DNA from 2 places in the Arthrobacter sp. BL-252-APC-1A genome. Region 1 is predicted to be linked to the other one. Evidence: riboswitches for the same ligand, from Rfam matches in the RefSeq annotation. Region 1 holds a riboswitch; the other holds the start of a gene.
What was found. A riboswitch is a leader RNA that binds a small molecule or an ion and turns the genes downstream of it on or off. The one in region 1 is predicted to bind cyclic di-AMP.
Positions count from the first base shown of each region.

Region 2: another riboswitch for cyclic di-AMP. It lies ahead of FYJ28_RS01375 (LysM peptidoglycan-binding domain-containing protein); the one in region 1 lies ahead of FYJ28_RS07320 (M23 family metallopeptidase).

Region 1 covers NZ_VULS01000003.1:473,448-480,423, forward strand. Annotated here, with positions in the region: gene FYJ28_RS07295 (molybdopterin molybdotransferase MoeA) at 1-823, opposite strand, end outside; gene FYJ28_RS17315 (DUF6457 domain-containing protein) at 820-1,104, opposite strand; gene mobA (molybdenum cofactor guanylyltransferase) at 1,150-1,788, opposite strand; gene FYJ28_RS07305 (HNH endonuclease) at 1,785-2,282, opposite strand; gene FYJ28_RS07310 (NlpC/P60 family protein) at 2,518-3,291, opposite strand; gene FYJ28_RS17535 (NlpC/P60 family protein) at 3,328-4,134, opposite strand; cyclic di-AMP (ydaO/yuaA leader) riboswitch at 4,139-4,295, opposite strand; gene FYJ28_RS07320 (M23 family metallopeptidase) at 4,421-5,188, opposite strand; cyclic di-AMP (ydaO/yuaA leader) riboswitch at 5,190-5,401, opposite strand; gene FYJ28_RS07325 (metal-dependent transcriptional regulator) at 5,487-6,188, opposite strand; gene serC (phosphoserine transaminase) at 6,414-6,976, shown strand, end outside.
Region 2 covers NZ_VULS01000001.1:285,501-292,476, forward strand. Annotated here, with positions in the region: gene hrpB (ATP-dependent helicase HrpB) at 1-818, shown strand, start outside; gene FYJ28_RS01370 (CarD family transcriptional regulator) at 870-1,382, opposite strand; gene FYJ28_RS01375 (LysM peptidoglycan-binding domain-containing protein) at 1,710-2,615, opposite strand; cyclic di-AMP (ydaO/yuaA leader) riboswitch at 2,619-2,792, opposite strand; gene FYJ28_RS01380 (MBL fold metallo-hydrolase) at 3,124-3,759, shown strand; gene FYJ28_RS01385 (hypothetical protein) at 3,806-4,195, opposite strand; gene FYJ28_RS01390 (hypothetical protein) at 4,449-4,757, shown strand; gene FYJ28_RS01395 (DNA alkylation repair protein) at 4,939-6,051, shown strand; gene FYJ28_RS01400 (XdhC family protein) at 5,978-6,976, opposite strand, start outside.

The sequences.
Region 1 (6,976 bases):
CGCCGGTGGTCACCAGGACGTCCCCTGAAGACATTGCCAGCGAGGTTTCGTCCACAGCGTCGGTGCTCAGCGCCGCAATAACGTCATCGAGTCGGTCCGGGAGGCGCCGGACGGCATCCACACGTGCTCCCAGCATCTCAACGAGCTGCGGCAGCTGCGGCCCGAAGGTGTCGCGAACCTGCCCGGAGTCCGGCAGGCCGGACTCGATGACTTCATCCCCTGTGAAGAGCAGGGACACGCGCGGTGCCCGCAGGACCGGAAGCATGTCATGGCCGCAGACCGCCGCCAGGGCGATGTGCGCCGGATTGAGCACAGTCCCGGCGGGGATGGTGGTTTCCCCGGCAGCAGCTTCTTCTCCGGCCGGCCGGATGTGCTCGCCCAGGCGGGGCTCGTCCTCCCTGGCTGTGGCTGCAGTAACGAGCGTCGCCGGCTCAGTGGGGTTCAGGATGCCGTTCTCGGACCGCAGGATGGCCTCAGCACCGGCTGGGACAAGCCCTCCGGTCAGGATGGACACTGCCTCCCCTGACTTCAGCGGACGGCGTCCGGATTCCTTGTGGATCTGCCACGGCTCGGGGTCAGGTTCGGGCACCACGATCGTCCACGGTTCCGGTCCGGACACGGCCCAGCCATCCATCGCAGAAGAGGCGTAGTGCGGCACGGCGTGCAGGGCCACGGCGTCGGAGGCAAGAGTGTGTCCCAGGGCTTCGGCAAGGGGCACCGTTTCAAAAGGAAGGGGACGGGCCGCAGCGTAGGCCGCCCTGCGGGCCTGTTCCCATGACGTGTTCGGCTGCAGGGGAAGTATCACCGGGACAGGACCGTTCACTGGGTTTCCTCCTGTGTTGAGACCGCATCGCATTCGCGCTGGGCTGCACGGATCGCCGCCCGTATTGCCACGGATTCATCGGCCTGGCCGCTCCCTGCCGCGAGTCCCGCGGCAAGGCCGGCAACGAAAGTCGTCAGGGGTGCTGCCGGACGAACCACATTGTGCGCTGCTGCGGCGGCCAGGTCCAGTACCGCATTGATGTCCACCTGCGTCTCATCGAGTTCGAAGGCCCGCAGCAAACGCTGCGTCCAATCCTCGAGTTCCTGCTGCTGGGTTCCCATCTTGGCTCCTTCGTCCTTGACTGCGGCTGCGGGCCCGGGACGGAGTCAGGCGGTACGTGGTCCGCGCTGAATACCCCATTTCCCGGCATCGGCCCAGGTGTCCACGTCCGCGGTACTTCCTTCCGGGACGGCAACCTCTCTCCACTGCACCCTAGCAAGCATGCTGAACATTGAAAGATTTGCCAGCCCGTCCGGAGATCCGGTTACCGCTGCAAGCAGGTCATCTGTCCGGTAGATCCCGGCCAACGGCTGTGCCTTCCCGCTTGAATCCACCGCGAGCACGGACTGCGGCGGACCCAGCCGCGCCGCTTCCAGAAGCGCGTCAACGGCGCGCGCTGACTCCGGCATGTCACAGGCCAGGACCAGGGTCCACGGACTTGGAGGGTTCTCGTCCTGCAGCTCTGTGAGGGCAGTGACCGCAGCTCCCACCGCCGCAGCGGGTCCGGAGAATGGAGGATCTTCACGCACTATGACTCCGGCGAAAGGAACTCCGGACAGCAGGCCGGCCAGCCCGGGCGGGCCCACGACTGCGGTTTGAACAGCGTCACCAGCCGCCCGCAGGGTGCGTACCAGGAGGGGTTCCCCGTTGACCAGGAGTCCCGCCTTTGGCTCGCCCCCAAGCCGGGAGGAACGACCGCCGGCCAGGATTACCGCGTTGAAACTCTCTTCGCCGGGTCCGCTCATGCTGCGGTGTCCCCAAGGAACGGGCTCCATTGTTCCGCCGGCCGTTCCAGCTCACGGATCTGCCATCTGGTTCCCCGGGGAGCCCGCGGTGTAAACCGCAGCTTCCAACCCAACTGGTTCAGAGTCTTGTCCCCTTTGTTGTTGTTGCAGCGCAGGCAGCACGCCACCATGTTTTCCCAGCTGTCCTGGCCGCCGCGCGATTTGGGTACTACGTGGTCGACGGTAGATGCTGCTTTTCCACAATAAGCGCACGAATGCCCGTCCCTGCGCAGTACGCCACGGCGGGTGGCCACAGTCGAATCACGGTAAGGAATGTTCACGTAGCGGTTTAGGAGGATTACGGAAGGCCGCCCAAAGACGTCGCCTGGGCCAACTACCGGGTCACCGCTCTCAGCCAGCACACTCGCTTTTCCGGACAGCACGAGGACCAGGGCACGCCGAAAGGTCACTACCGCCAGCGGCTCATAGCCCGCATTCAGAACAAGGGTTCGCATGCACGTTCCTCTTCGCCCCACCCGCCAGCCGGAGAGAAATCGTGTTTACCGGCGCCGCGGTACTTCGAATGTTCACTGCAAGGGTAAGCCGCCAAGCCCGATCCCGCTATTTAAAGGGCACGAGAACAGTTGGGCGGAGGCTTCAGCATGCCGCGGGGCAGCATTGGAAACGGCGAAGGGCCCTGCTGTTCCCAGCAGGGCCCTTCATGGAACTGTGTCAGAGTCCGTAAAGCTATTAGCCGCCTACGCGGATGTAGACTCCGCCGGAACCAAGCTCAGCGGGAGCAACAACGGTCTGGTTGCCGAAGAACCCTCCATGGACGGCCTGACCGTTACCAACGTAGACAGCGATGTGGGCAACGCCCATGCCGCCGTCGGCGTAGTAGATCAGGTCGCCGGGAATTGCCTCGGCAGCACTCACCGTGCGGCCCAGGGACAGGTAGCCGGCAGGCCAGTCGTGGAAGTTGATGCCGGCAGCAGCCAGTGCGTTTGTGGCAAGCATGGTGCAGTCCTGCATAACACCAAGCTGTGCGTATGCAGCAGCTGCGATGGTTGCGGCGGTACCGGAGGCAGCTGCGGGAGCGGCAGCCGGGGAAGCAACCGGCGCGGCGGCCGGAGCTGCCGTGGAAGTGCCGTTGGCTGCGGGAGCCGCCTGCACGGTTTCCTCAGTTGCCTGGACGGCTACTTCCTGGGACTGGACAGCAACTTCGGGAGCCACGGTTACGCCCGGAACGGGTGTAAGTGTCAGGTCAGGACCGATTGCGTCGGCCGGAACCTGCAGAGGGATCGAAGACAGGTCCAGCTTGCTGGTCTGCACGTCACGGGAAATTTCAGGGCCCGCAGCGTTTGCTGCAACGCCCGTGCTCAGGACGAGGCCGGAAGCGGCCGCAATGACGGCTGCCTGGCGGCCAACGTTGCCGGCACTGCTGACAGCGTCAGCAAGGGCGGACAGGGAGTTGTTGCGCTGTACAGGCGCGCGGTGGCGCGCACGCTCAGTTGACGTGGTCATTTAGGGGTTTTCTCCGTTGGTTCTGGCAACTGAGCGTCAGCTGACGCGGACGAAGCTTGCGCCGGGAAGATCAGACAGGGAGTGCAGACCGGTGTTCATGCCGTTGAGGCCACCGCTGATGACCTGGCCGTTGCCTACGTAGATAGCTACGTGGCCGCCGGTGATAACGAGGTCGCCGGCCTGCGGGCTGCCAACAACTGCGCCGAAGGCGAAGAACTGGCCCGGTGCGAGGTCGCCAACGGACTTGCCAACCGAACGCAGAGCGTTCTCAACCATGGCGGTGCAGTCCTGGGCAACGCCGATCTGGGCGTAGGCGGAGGCGACGAGCCCGGCGGCGACGCCGCTGGCGCCAACCTCGGGCGCTGCGGGAGCGGAAGATGCGGTGGTGACGTTGCCGGCGGCCTGAGCCGGGGCAGCGGCGGTCTGCTGGGCAGCCACCTCAGCAGCGGCTACGGCCTCCTGCTGGGCAGCGGCAGCAACAGCTGCTGCTTCTTCGGCTGCTGCCTGCTCTGCGGCGGCGATCTGTGCGCGGGTCTCGGCTCCGGAGAGGGAGCCGGCCAGCGGCTGGACCGGAAGTTCGAAGGGTGCCTGCTCGGAAACCGTGACGGTTCCGTTCGAGGTCACAACGTTGAGGGGGGTGGCTTCGAGAGCCTGCCGATCGGTGGAAACCGGAGCTGCCTGGGCCGGCATGCCGGCGGCCAGAACAAGGCCGGAAGCTGCGACGACGACGGCTGCCTGGCGGCCTACCGAACCTGCGTTAGCGGTTACGGCCTTGGACAGTGCGGTAAGCGTGCTTACCTGCGGGGTGGCTGCACGACGGCGGCCAGAATTGACTGATGACACAGTTTTTGCCTCTCCCAATGCCTACGAGGTGAGCTGTCGGATTCGGATGGGAGTCACCCGGTTGCTGGACTGCTAAGTCCGGCAACTTAACCCCTAGGGCTTCTTGCGAAACCCGAAATTGGTTCCCCCGCCTCTGCCATGCGATTTTGCGAACGGATCTCGGACAGTGGCAGAGCTCGGCTATCTGTTCGAGAGTGCCTGATCTTTGGCGAATCAGGCACGGTGACGAGAATATAACAACATCACTGAAATGTCACGCTCAGGTCACGAAAGGGTATTGCGGCGGTCACAACCAGGCCAGGGGGTCGACTGGAGTGCCATTTACGAGTACTTCGAAGTGCAGGTGGCATCCCGTCGATGCGCCGGTGCTTCCGCTGGCGCCAACAAGGTGTCCGCGCTCCACGGTGTCGCCTACCGAGACGCTCATGGCGGAGAGATGGTTATAGGTCGTCTCCACTCCGTTGCCGTGGTCGAGAACAACACGGTTTCCGCCACCGTACGGATGCCAGCCGGCCGACTTCACAGTCCCGGCAGCGGCGGCGGTCACCTCGGTCCCGCAGGCTGCCGCGTAGTCCTGACCCGTGTGCAGCTCTCCGGCTGCGCCGGTGATCGGGCTGACCCGGTAACCGAAAGCGGAGGTCTGGACGGGCTCGGAGTCCAGCGGGTTGGCCAGCGTCCCCTTGGCCGCAGCCGGGATGACGTCCGCCCCTGCGACAGTCAGCCCGCGAAGCTTGGCGTCGGGATCGAACTTGGAAGTCAGCGCCGCCCGGTCAAAGGACAGGACCGCATCCGGATCAGCCGAGACCGGCATCTCCGCTGCTGTGGGCTCCGGTTCCATGACGGGGTCCGTGGCGGCCGCCGTCGTAGGCATTACGACGGTGAGGACGAGTCCGGAAGCCGCAGCGGTGATGGCAAATTTCTGGGCGGAACCGCCCAGTGGGCGGTGGGCAGGTTCGGCGCGGCGCCTGCCGGCGGACCGGTTAGCGGTGCGTGGGCGCAGTTCCATGGCCGGTGATTCGGCCCTGCGCCTGCCCGAAGCAGCATGCTTCGACAAGTGGTTCCCTCTCTACAAGCCTGCGAAGTTAGCTGTCGGATTCGAGTAGAGAAACTCGGCCCCCGACGCACAGGGATATCCAGTCCTGGATGTTCCTGTGGTGCTCGGAGGCTTCACCCCAAGGCAGCTGGGCTGCCGGTTGTTGGGTCCTCCGCCCCTGCCCGCGAACGGTGGCACCTGCGGTCCAGTGGCAGGGTTAGGCTGTTGGACCGGTTAACGGTGTTGTTGCTGTAGTCAGAAGCCACTATAGGGGAAAAAGCCTGAAAGATACCATTCCGTTACCTTCAGCGGCGGAAGGTCACGAACCGGAGGCGGAGACAAACACGTGCGAAGCGACTTCAGCGGGAAGCTCAAGGGCGCCTTCGATCCCCGGGACGCGGACTGAGACGTAGCCTCCCACAACCTCGGCAGTGATGGTGGCACCGGGCCGCAGCCCGGCTTCGTCGAGCTGGGTCAGGAGCTCCGGATCCACCTGGATAGGTTCGGCGAGCCGTTCCAGGACCATCGACTGCCCTGCACCTGCCGTCCCGACGGCGGAGAGAAGGTCCTGGTAGGGCATCGCGGGAGGAACGGCGGCGGCTCCGCCCAGTGCTTCCAGGCCGGGGATTGGATTTCCGTAGGGAGACTCGGTGGGCTTGCCGAGCAGATCGTAGAGACGGCGCTCCACCCGCTCACTCATAACGTGTTCCCACCGGCACGCCTCGTCATGGACGTACGCCCAGTCCAGGCCGATCACGTCAGCCAGCAGCCGTTCGGCGAGCCGGTGCTTGCGCATCACTTCTGTGGCTCGCCTGCGGCCCAGATCCGTCAGTTCAAGCTGACGGGTACCGGAAACGACTACCAGCCCGTCGCGCTCCATGCGCCCGATGGTCTGTGAAACGGTTGGGCCGGAATGGCGCAGACGCTCTGCAATGCGTGCCCGCAGTGCGACGATGTTCTCTTCTTCGAGCTCAAGGATGGTTCGAAGATACATCTCAGTTGTGTCGATGAGGTCCGTCATGACCAGCCGCTCCTAGCAATCGTGCGGAAGTGAATAACCGCTGCGGCACAGACCGCGCCGCCGGTTTCGTCTCCACGTTAGCCCATCGGCGCAAGACGGACAGAATTATCCACCCCTGTGAATCGCTCACTTCCCAGCGGTCACAAATAGGACCGGTACGGCCGCCGGGTGTTGAATGGAAAGGTACGTGAAGCACCCTGCCAACCCGCTTGGAGCATACAGAAAATGGGCGAAACCGCCGTTACGATTCCCGCAGAACTCCTCCCCAAGGATGGTCGGTTCGGTGCCGGCCCGTCCAAGGTCCGGCCCGAGCAGATCCAGGCCCTCTCCGACGCAGGGACCAGGCTTCTGGGCACGTCCCACCGACAGGCTCCGGTGCGGAACCTGGTGGGCAGCGTCCGCGAAGGACTCTCCTCCCTGTTCTCTGCCCCCGAAGGCTACGAGGTAGTCCTCGGCGTCGGCGGCTCGACCGCTTTCTGGGACATCGCGTCCTTCGGCCTCGTTGAGAACAAGGCTCAGCACCTCTCCTTCGGTGAATTCGGTTCCAAGTTCGCCGCCGCGACGAACAAGGCCCCGTTCCTGGCTTCATCCAGCATCATCAAGGCCGAACCGGGCACCCGCCCCGAGGCTGCGGCCGAGGCCGGCGTTGATGTCTATGCCTGGCCGCAGAATGAAACCTCCACCGGTGTAGCTGCCCCGGTCCGCCGGGTGGCCGGGGCTGACGCCGGCTCACTGGTCCTGATCGATGCGACGTCCGCAGCAGGCGGGCTCGACGTCGATCTGGCCGA
Region 2 (6,976 bases), on a different contig from region 1:
GCAGAGCCGCGGCGGGCACCGGCGCCGTCATCAGGGCAGCTGCGCCGCTTGATGACGGTACAGCGGAGGACGCCGCATCACACCTGCTTGAGGAAGAAATCATCGCCCGGTTCGACGGCGGCAAGGTTAGTGCCCGGCGCGTGCGGCGGCTGGGTGCCATCGAACTTGCATCCACGCCGGTCCGGCCCGCCGCGGCGCAGGGCCGCGGTGCAGTGGCACGGGCGCTGGCAGAACAGGGGCTGGGGGCTGTTGGCTGGTCGCCGGCGGCCGAGGGGCTGCGGCGGCGGCTTGCACTGCTTCACCGTGAACTTGGGGCGCCCTGGCCTGACGTCAGCGACAGGGCTCTGCTGGCCCGCCTCGATGACTGGCTGGGACCGGAACTGGAAGCTCTGGCTTCAGGCGCCCGGGCCTCCGATGTGAATCTGCTGGAGCCGCTGCGGCGCCTGCTGCCCTGGCCGGAGGCATCCGGACTCGACGCCCTTGCCCCGGAACGGATCCTGGTGCCAAGCGGCACCCAGGAAAGGATCAGTTATCCGGACGTGGAGGACGACGCCGGACGGCCGGTGCTGGCAGTCAAGCTCCAGAAGTGCTTCGGCTGGGCGGAATCTCCGCGGATCGCTGACGGCAGGGTGCGCCTGCAGTTCCACCTGCTCTCGCCGGCTGGTCGGCCGCTGGCGGTGACCGATGACCTGGCATCATTCTGGTCCGGTCCGTACTCGCAGGTCCGTGCGGAGATGCGCGGCCGTTACCCGCGGCACCCCTGGCCCGAGGATCCCTGGACGGCACCTGCGACTGCCAGGACCAAGGCCCGGATGTAGTGCAGGCCGCCACCCCGGGGTGACGGCCTGCACGGCGTGAAGAACAGGGGGCTACGTGACGGGCTCAGACAGTGAGTCCGCCGAACCCGACCACACGCCGTCAAGAACAGCGGATGCTTCATCCTCGCTTACGCCGAGCGAGAGGGAAATCTCCGTGAGCAGCGGACGGCGGGCATGCCTGAGCATGTCCCGCTCAGCGTGCGAAAGTCCCTTGTCCAGGGACCTGAGCGTCAGGTTGCGGACCACCCTGGCTACGTCTGTGATGTTGCCGCTGGCCAGCAGCTCGGTGTTTTCCTTGAAGCGGCGGGACCACTGGGTCTCTTCGGCGTCTGCGCCGGCCTTCAGCACTTCCATGAGTTTCTGGAGTTCCGGGCCGTTCAGCACCGGACGAAGCCCAACTTCTGCGGCTTTGGCCATGGGCACCCACACCTCAAGCTTGTTGGCCTGAACCTCCAGTACGAGGTACTCCATCTCCTCGCCGCGCACTTTACGTGTGGCGAGACGGAGAATTGCTGCGGGACCGTGGTGGGGGTGGACTACGGTTTGGCCTACGTTAAACGTCAATGTGGTTACCTCTGGCTGCGTCGATACCTGACCCGACATCCGCGGCGGCCCGGTTGGAAAGGCGCTCGGGGGACGGTCGTCCCGCCACCCGCCCGGGCGTGCTGGGCAATCGTGACGGAAGCGCGGATGCGGTACCAGCACATGGGTGAAGGTTCCGGCAGCCGCGAGTCTGGCAGTTTCCATTATTTCATGTCTTCGGCCGATGTACCGGTGTGCGTGCCAATCCCGTCCGGTTCGTAAGGCGGTTAAACCCGAAGTGCCCCTCCCGGTTCCGGGAAGGGCACTTCGGTGCAGGCGGCTGGGTGCCAGCGCGCCCGGCTGCGCGGACTATGCGCGGTAGTAGACGGGGCCGGAGCCGAGGTTGGCGGTGGCGATAACGGTCTGGTTGCCGTTCATTCCGCTGTGGATGGCCTGGCCGTCGCCGATGTAGATGGCGATGTGAGGGACACCTGCTCCGCCGTTGGCGTAGTAGATCATGTCACCCGGCTGCGGGTTGGATACCGGGGTGCCGTAGGCGGCCAGCTGTGCCGGTGCCAGGTCGCCCACCGAGTGGCCTGCTGCACGCAGTGCCTGCTCGACGAGGATGGTGCAGTCCTGCATGGCGCCCAGCTGGGCGTAGGCAGAGCTGAGCATGATCGCGCCGGTGCCTGACGCTGCAGCGGGTGCTGCGGCGGGAACAGCGGCCTGGGTGGTGACGTTGCTGTAGTCGGTGTAGGTTCCCGGGTCGGTGTAGGCGGCGGCCGGAGCAGCGGCTTCGACCGGAGCGGTGTAAGTTTCCACCGGCGCGGTGTAGGCGGCGGGAGCCGGGGCAGCTGCAGCCTCACCGGAGACAGTGATCACGTCACCCGGGTAGATGATGGATTCCATTCCCAGTCCGTTCAGCGCAAAGACGCTGTCAAGGCTGACTCCATAAGCGGCGGCGATTTCACCGAGGGTGTCGCCGGAGACTACGGTGTGGGTGGTTGCCGCAGCGGGGGCAGCGGTTTCGGCTGCCGGTGCCGCGACGGTTTCTGCCACGGGAGCAACGAAGCTGGCTGCTGCAGCCGGGGCGGCTGTGTCATTGGCAACGACGCCGGCCTGGGCCGGAGCTGCCATGCCGAACATCAGGCCGGAGCCTGCCACAACCGCTGCTGCGGTGCCGGTAACGGTGCGGGCTTTGCCCGGTGCTGCTTTTGCGATGGTGGTCCAGATGCTGGACTCAGCGCAGTGACGTCCGCGATTCTTAGAAGACAAGGTATTACCTCTCCCTATACCTGCGAGGTGAGCTGTCGGGTTCGGATGGGAGTCACCCGGCCGCCGGTCTCATCCGGTCGGCTTAACCCCAAGGATTCAAAGGACCCAAAAAATTGGTTCCCCCGCCCCTGCCGTCGTAGTGCAAAAGGGACCCCGGGCAAGCGGCAGAGTTAGGTAACGAGCCTGGGGGCGCCGCATCAGGTTTGCGGCATGCCAAGGACACTACACGGAAATTCATCTTGGTTGCAATTCGGTAACGGCGGCGTGTTGCCATTGTGTTGTTTGGATCACCATGCTAATAGACAGCCTGCTGTCTTCCTCAGTCACATGCGGCACAGGACTACCAGCCCGGCGGCGGTCTGCGATCCACATTTCTAAACCGCCCGCACACTCCGCGTTTTGCTGCACAGGGTGGCGGTTCCATCGATCAGGACTACCCTTAAGTACCCCCGTATTCCGGCGAAGGAGAGCGGTTGTGGTTCAGGAACCCAGTGGCAGCGGAGTCCGCTTGCCAGTCCAGGAAATCGTCCGCGAGATCGTCATTCCGGCCGGCGTTGCCGGTCCTGATCCCATGGTTATGGATGTTCGCTGCTATGCCGTGGCGCAACCCGGAGGGATTGTGGTCATTGACACAGGAATGCCCGACGCTGAGTCGGGAATTGCTGAGGCGGTGGAAGCGCTGGGGGGTTCATTCGGAGACGTTAGGGACATCATCCTGACGCATCTGCATATGGACCACGTGGGCTCGCTGTTCGCGATTGCCGAGCAGGCGCCAATGGCTGCCATTTATGCCGGTGGGCCCGATTCACCTGACATCCGGGCTCCGCGGCGGGTGCAGGGCCTGGGCGAGGGCGACTATGTTCAGGACCTGCAGATCTTCGCCACGCCCGGCCACACCCCGGGGCACGTGAGCGTGTTCCATGAAGGCTCCGGAACCCTGTTTATAGGCGACGCAGCCGTAAGTGCTGAAGGCGGAGTTGAGCGCAGCCCGGAAGCATTTACGTCTGATGCGGCGCGTGCGGAGGAATCCCTGGAGCGAATTGCCGCCCTGGAGCCCGAACGGATGCTCTTCGCTCACGGCGCGGAGATTGCTTCTCCCGTGCAGTCGCTGGCACGCCTGCTTGGCGGGCCGTACGGGAGCTAGGCCCCTGCCGGCCGGCTCGAGCCGCCAGAGGGGAGGTTCTGGCGCCTTATTTGGTGCTGAACCAGACGAACCAACCCGCTGCGGCGGCAGTGAGCACACCAGCGGCCACCAGTGCCAGGCCGGAAATGCCGGAGACGCCGGCAAGAAGCAGCCAGCACAAACCGAGCACGAGGGCGGCTGCACCGGCACAGAAAGCGCGGCTCCGGCCGGCGGATGCGCTGAGGTGCGCTGCAACGCTTGCGGAGCAGGTGAACGAACCGCCCAGTACGGCACCGCCAATCAGAGTCCAGAGGATGAAGCGGGCAGCATCCCCGGATTCGACCGTGTCCGCAAGGCGGAGCTGGAAGTTGAGGAGGCCCAGTCCCATCCCGACAACCGCACCAAAGGGGATGAGGAGAAAGATCTTCCTGCTGGCCCTGGCGGGCTTAGTGCTCATGGGTTCAACTCTATCGCCGCATCGTGAGGGCGGCGTCACTCGCCGGGGGCTATTTATGAATGATTCAGAATAACTGCTAATCTCGAAGCATCACGCAGAACGTATCCGTTCGGCGTTCCCGTCCGCCCCGATGCACGCCGGCGGCGGACCCGCAGCGAGGCCATGCCAGTGCCGGCTGCCCCGACTTAAAACCCATGCCGTCCCGGCGGCGCACTTTGTGCTGCCCGGAACAGACTGCTGTCTTAGGAGAATCGTGTTCAAAACCAAGAAATCCGCGCCGGGCATCACCTCCCCGCAGACCCGCGTGCCGGCCCTCGGCGGCAGCTATGTTGCCCGCTTTGGCGGAGCCGGGCCAGTTGCGTCAGCAGCAGAGCCCCAGGCAGAGTTCCGCTCCGTCCTGCCGTCCTACACCACGCAGTTCGACGGCGGGATCCGTTCCCGCCGCGATCCGGCAGTGGACAATTACACGGCGGCCTTTCCGGAAGCGTCCAGCCGGGAACCAGCCGTACTCCGGCCTGCCGGGATCGGCCGACGCGGCTGCTATACCGACGTTGACCTCTAACCGGGGCGCCGGGCTGACCGGCCGTCTTGTCCGGGCCGCGAGGGATCGGCACCACGGGGATGCCGAGGCCGTCCCGTATGAGTCCCGGTGCCGCCCGCTCCCTGCGGTTTCGGCACCGATAGAATGAATCCGGGAATCGGACAGTAGAGCAGGCAGCAGCGGGGGGAACACAATGGGCGCAATGGACAACCTGCTGGGACCGGCCGAAGTCGCCGTCCTGCACCGGTGCCTGGCCGCCGCCGCGCCGGTGCATGGGCTGCAGAAGCTGATGGAGTCCGTTCCAGCGCTCGACCCGCTTTCGCTGCGGTCCCGCACCGACCTGCTGGCCGGGGTTTTGGCCGGCGCATACCCTTCCTACGCCAAGGCATCTGCGGCCTACCGGTCCGCCCTGCAGGACCCGGGTTTTGAAGGATGGATTATGTGGCCGGTATCCGAGTCGGCCGTCACGCTGGCCCTTGCCGACGGCAGCAGTTCAGCTTTTGACGACGTCCTCGAGCTGCTGGCTGAACTGACGCCGAGGCTGACCAGTGAGTTCGCCATCCGCAGACTGCTTCAGGCGGACCTGAACCGTGCTTTGGACACAGTTGGGCGCTGGGTTGTGCACCCGGACCCGAGGGTGCGGCGCCTTGCCAGCGAGGGCACCAGGCCATACCTGCCGTGGGCTATTCGCGTCCCTGCGCTCACTGAACGCCCCCGGGCCACCCTGCCCATCCTTGATGCACTCCATGACGACCCGAGCGAGGACGTACGCCGGTCGGTCGCCAACCACTTGAACGACATCTCCCGCCATGCGCCCGAAATCACTGTGCAGACGGCGGCCCGGTGGCAGGAAACGGCATCACCGGCCACCCTCCGTGTCATTCGCCACGGACTCCGAACCCTGATCAAGAAGGCGGATCCAAACGCCCTGGCTCTGCTGGGATTCACCCCGGCAGAAATCACCGTCGAGGGACCGGAGTCCCCAACTGCGCGGCTGAGCCTTCCCGGCCGAATGACATTTGGCTGCACCCTCGAAAACACCGGCAGCACTGCAGCCCGTCTCGCCGTCGACTACGTAGTCCACTACGTCAAGGCGAACGGGCAGACTGCGCCCAAGGTTTTCAAACTGGCCGTGCTGGATCTGGCCCCGGGGGAGCGCCGGACACTGGGCGCTGCGCATGAATTCCGGCAGATGACCACCCGCCGCCACTATGCCGGCAAGCATTCCCTCCAACTGCAGGTCAACGGAGTCCGGTACGGCGGCCTGACGTTTGAACTTGAGCTGGCGGAAGCGGCTGATCCATCCGGGCAGTAAGCGGACGCTCCTGGTGGTGGATCCGTTCGTCGAGCAGCCGGAGCGGGATGCCTGATCCTCCCCAGGCCTTGCCGATGAACTCGGCGGCGATGGATACGGCGGTTTCCTCGGGAGTCCGTGCCCCAAGGTCCAGGCCGATTGGGCTGTGGAGAACCGCCAGCTCTTCGGCGCTGATTCCCGCCTCCGCCAGGCGCTGCAGCCGTTCCCGGTGGGTGCGCCGCGATCCCATGGCACCAACGTAGGCAACCGCGGGCCCGCCAAGGACTGCTGCCAGCAGAGGAACATCGAACCTGGGGTCGTGGGTGAGGACACAGACCACGCATCGGGCATCGATTAGCCCGGCGTCGAGCTGCTCCTGGTAATAGACATGGGGCCAGGCGGCAACCACCTTGGCTGCGTCCGGGAAGCGTCTTTCCGTCGCAAAGACAGGACGTGCGTCGCAGATGGTTACCTGATAACCCAGGAAAGCGCCCAGACGGGAAAGTGCTGAGGCAAAGTCAACCGCGCCAAACACAAGCAGCCGGGGAGGCGGAGCGAAGGCGCTGACAAAGACAGACATCCCGGTACCCAGCCGTTCCCCGTCAGGCCCGTAGGTGAGCACACCGCTGCGGCCCCCGGCAATCAGGCCTGCCGCGTCGTCCGCCGCGGCCTGGTCTGCCCGCGGACTTCCCAGGGAGCCCAGTACCCCTTCCGGCAGGACCACCAGTTTCCGTCCCAGCCGCTCCGGGTCCGGGTGCTCGATTATGGTCGCAATCCCTGTTCCCAGACCGGACCCAACCGCGGCGTGCGCTGGCCCGAGGACCGCAGACTGCGCGGGCGGGAGTGCCTCGATGAAGACTTCCATGGTTCCGCCGCAGGTCAGCCCAACGGCGAAGGCGTCACCGTCACTGACCCCGAAACTTGCCAGAACGGGTCCGGAGCCGGC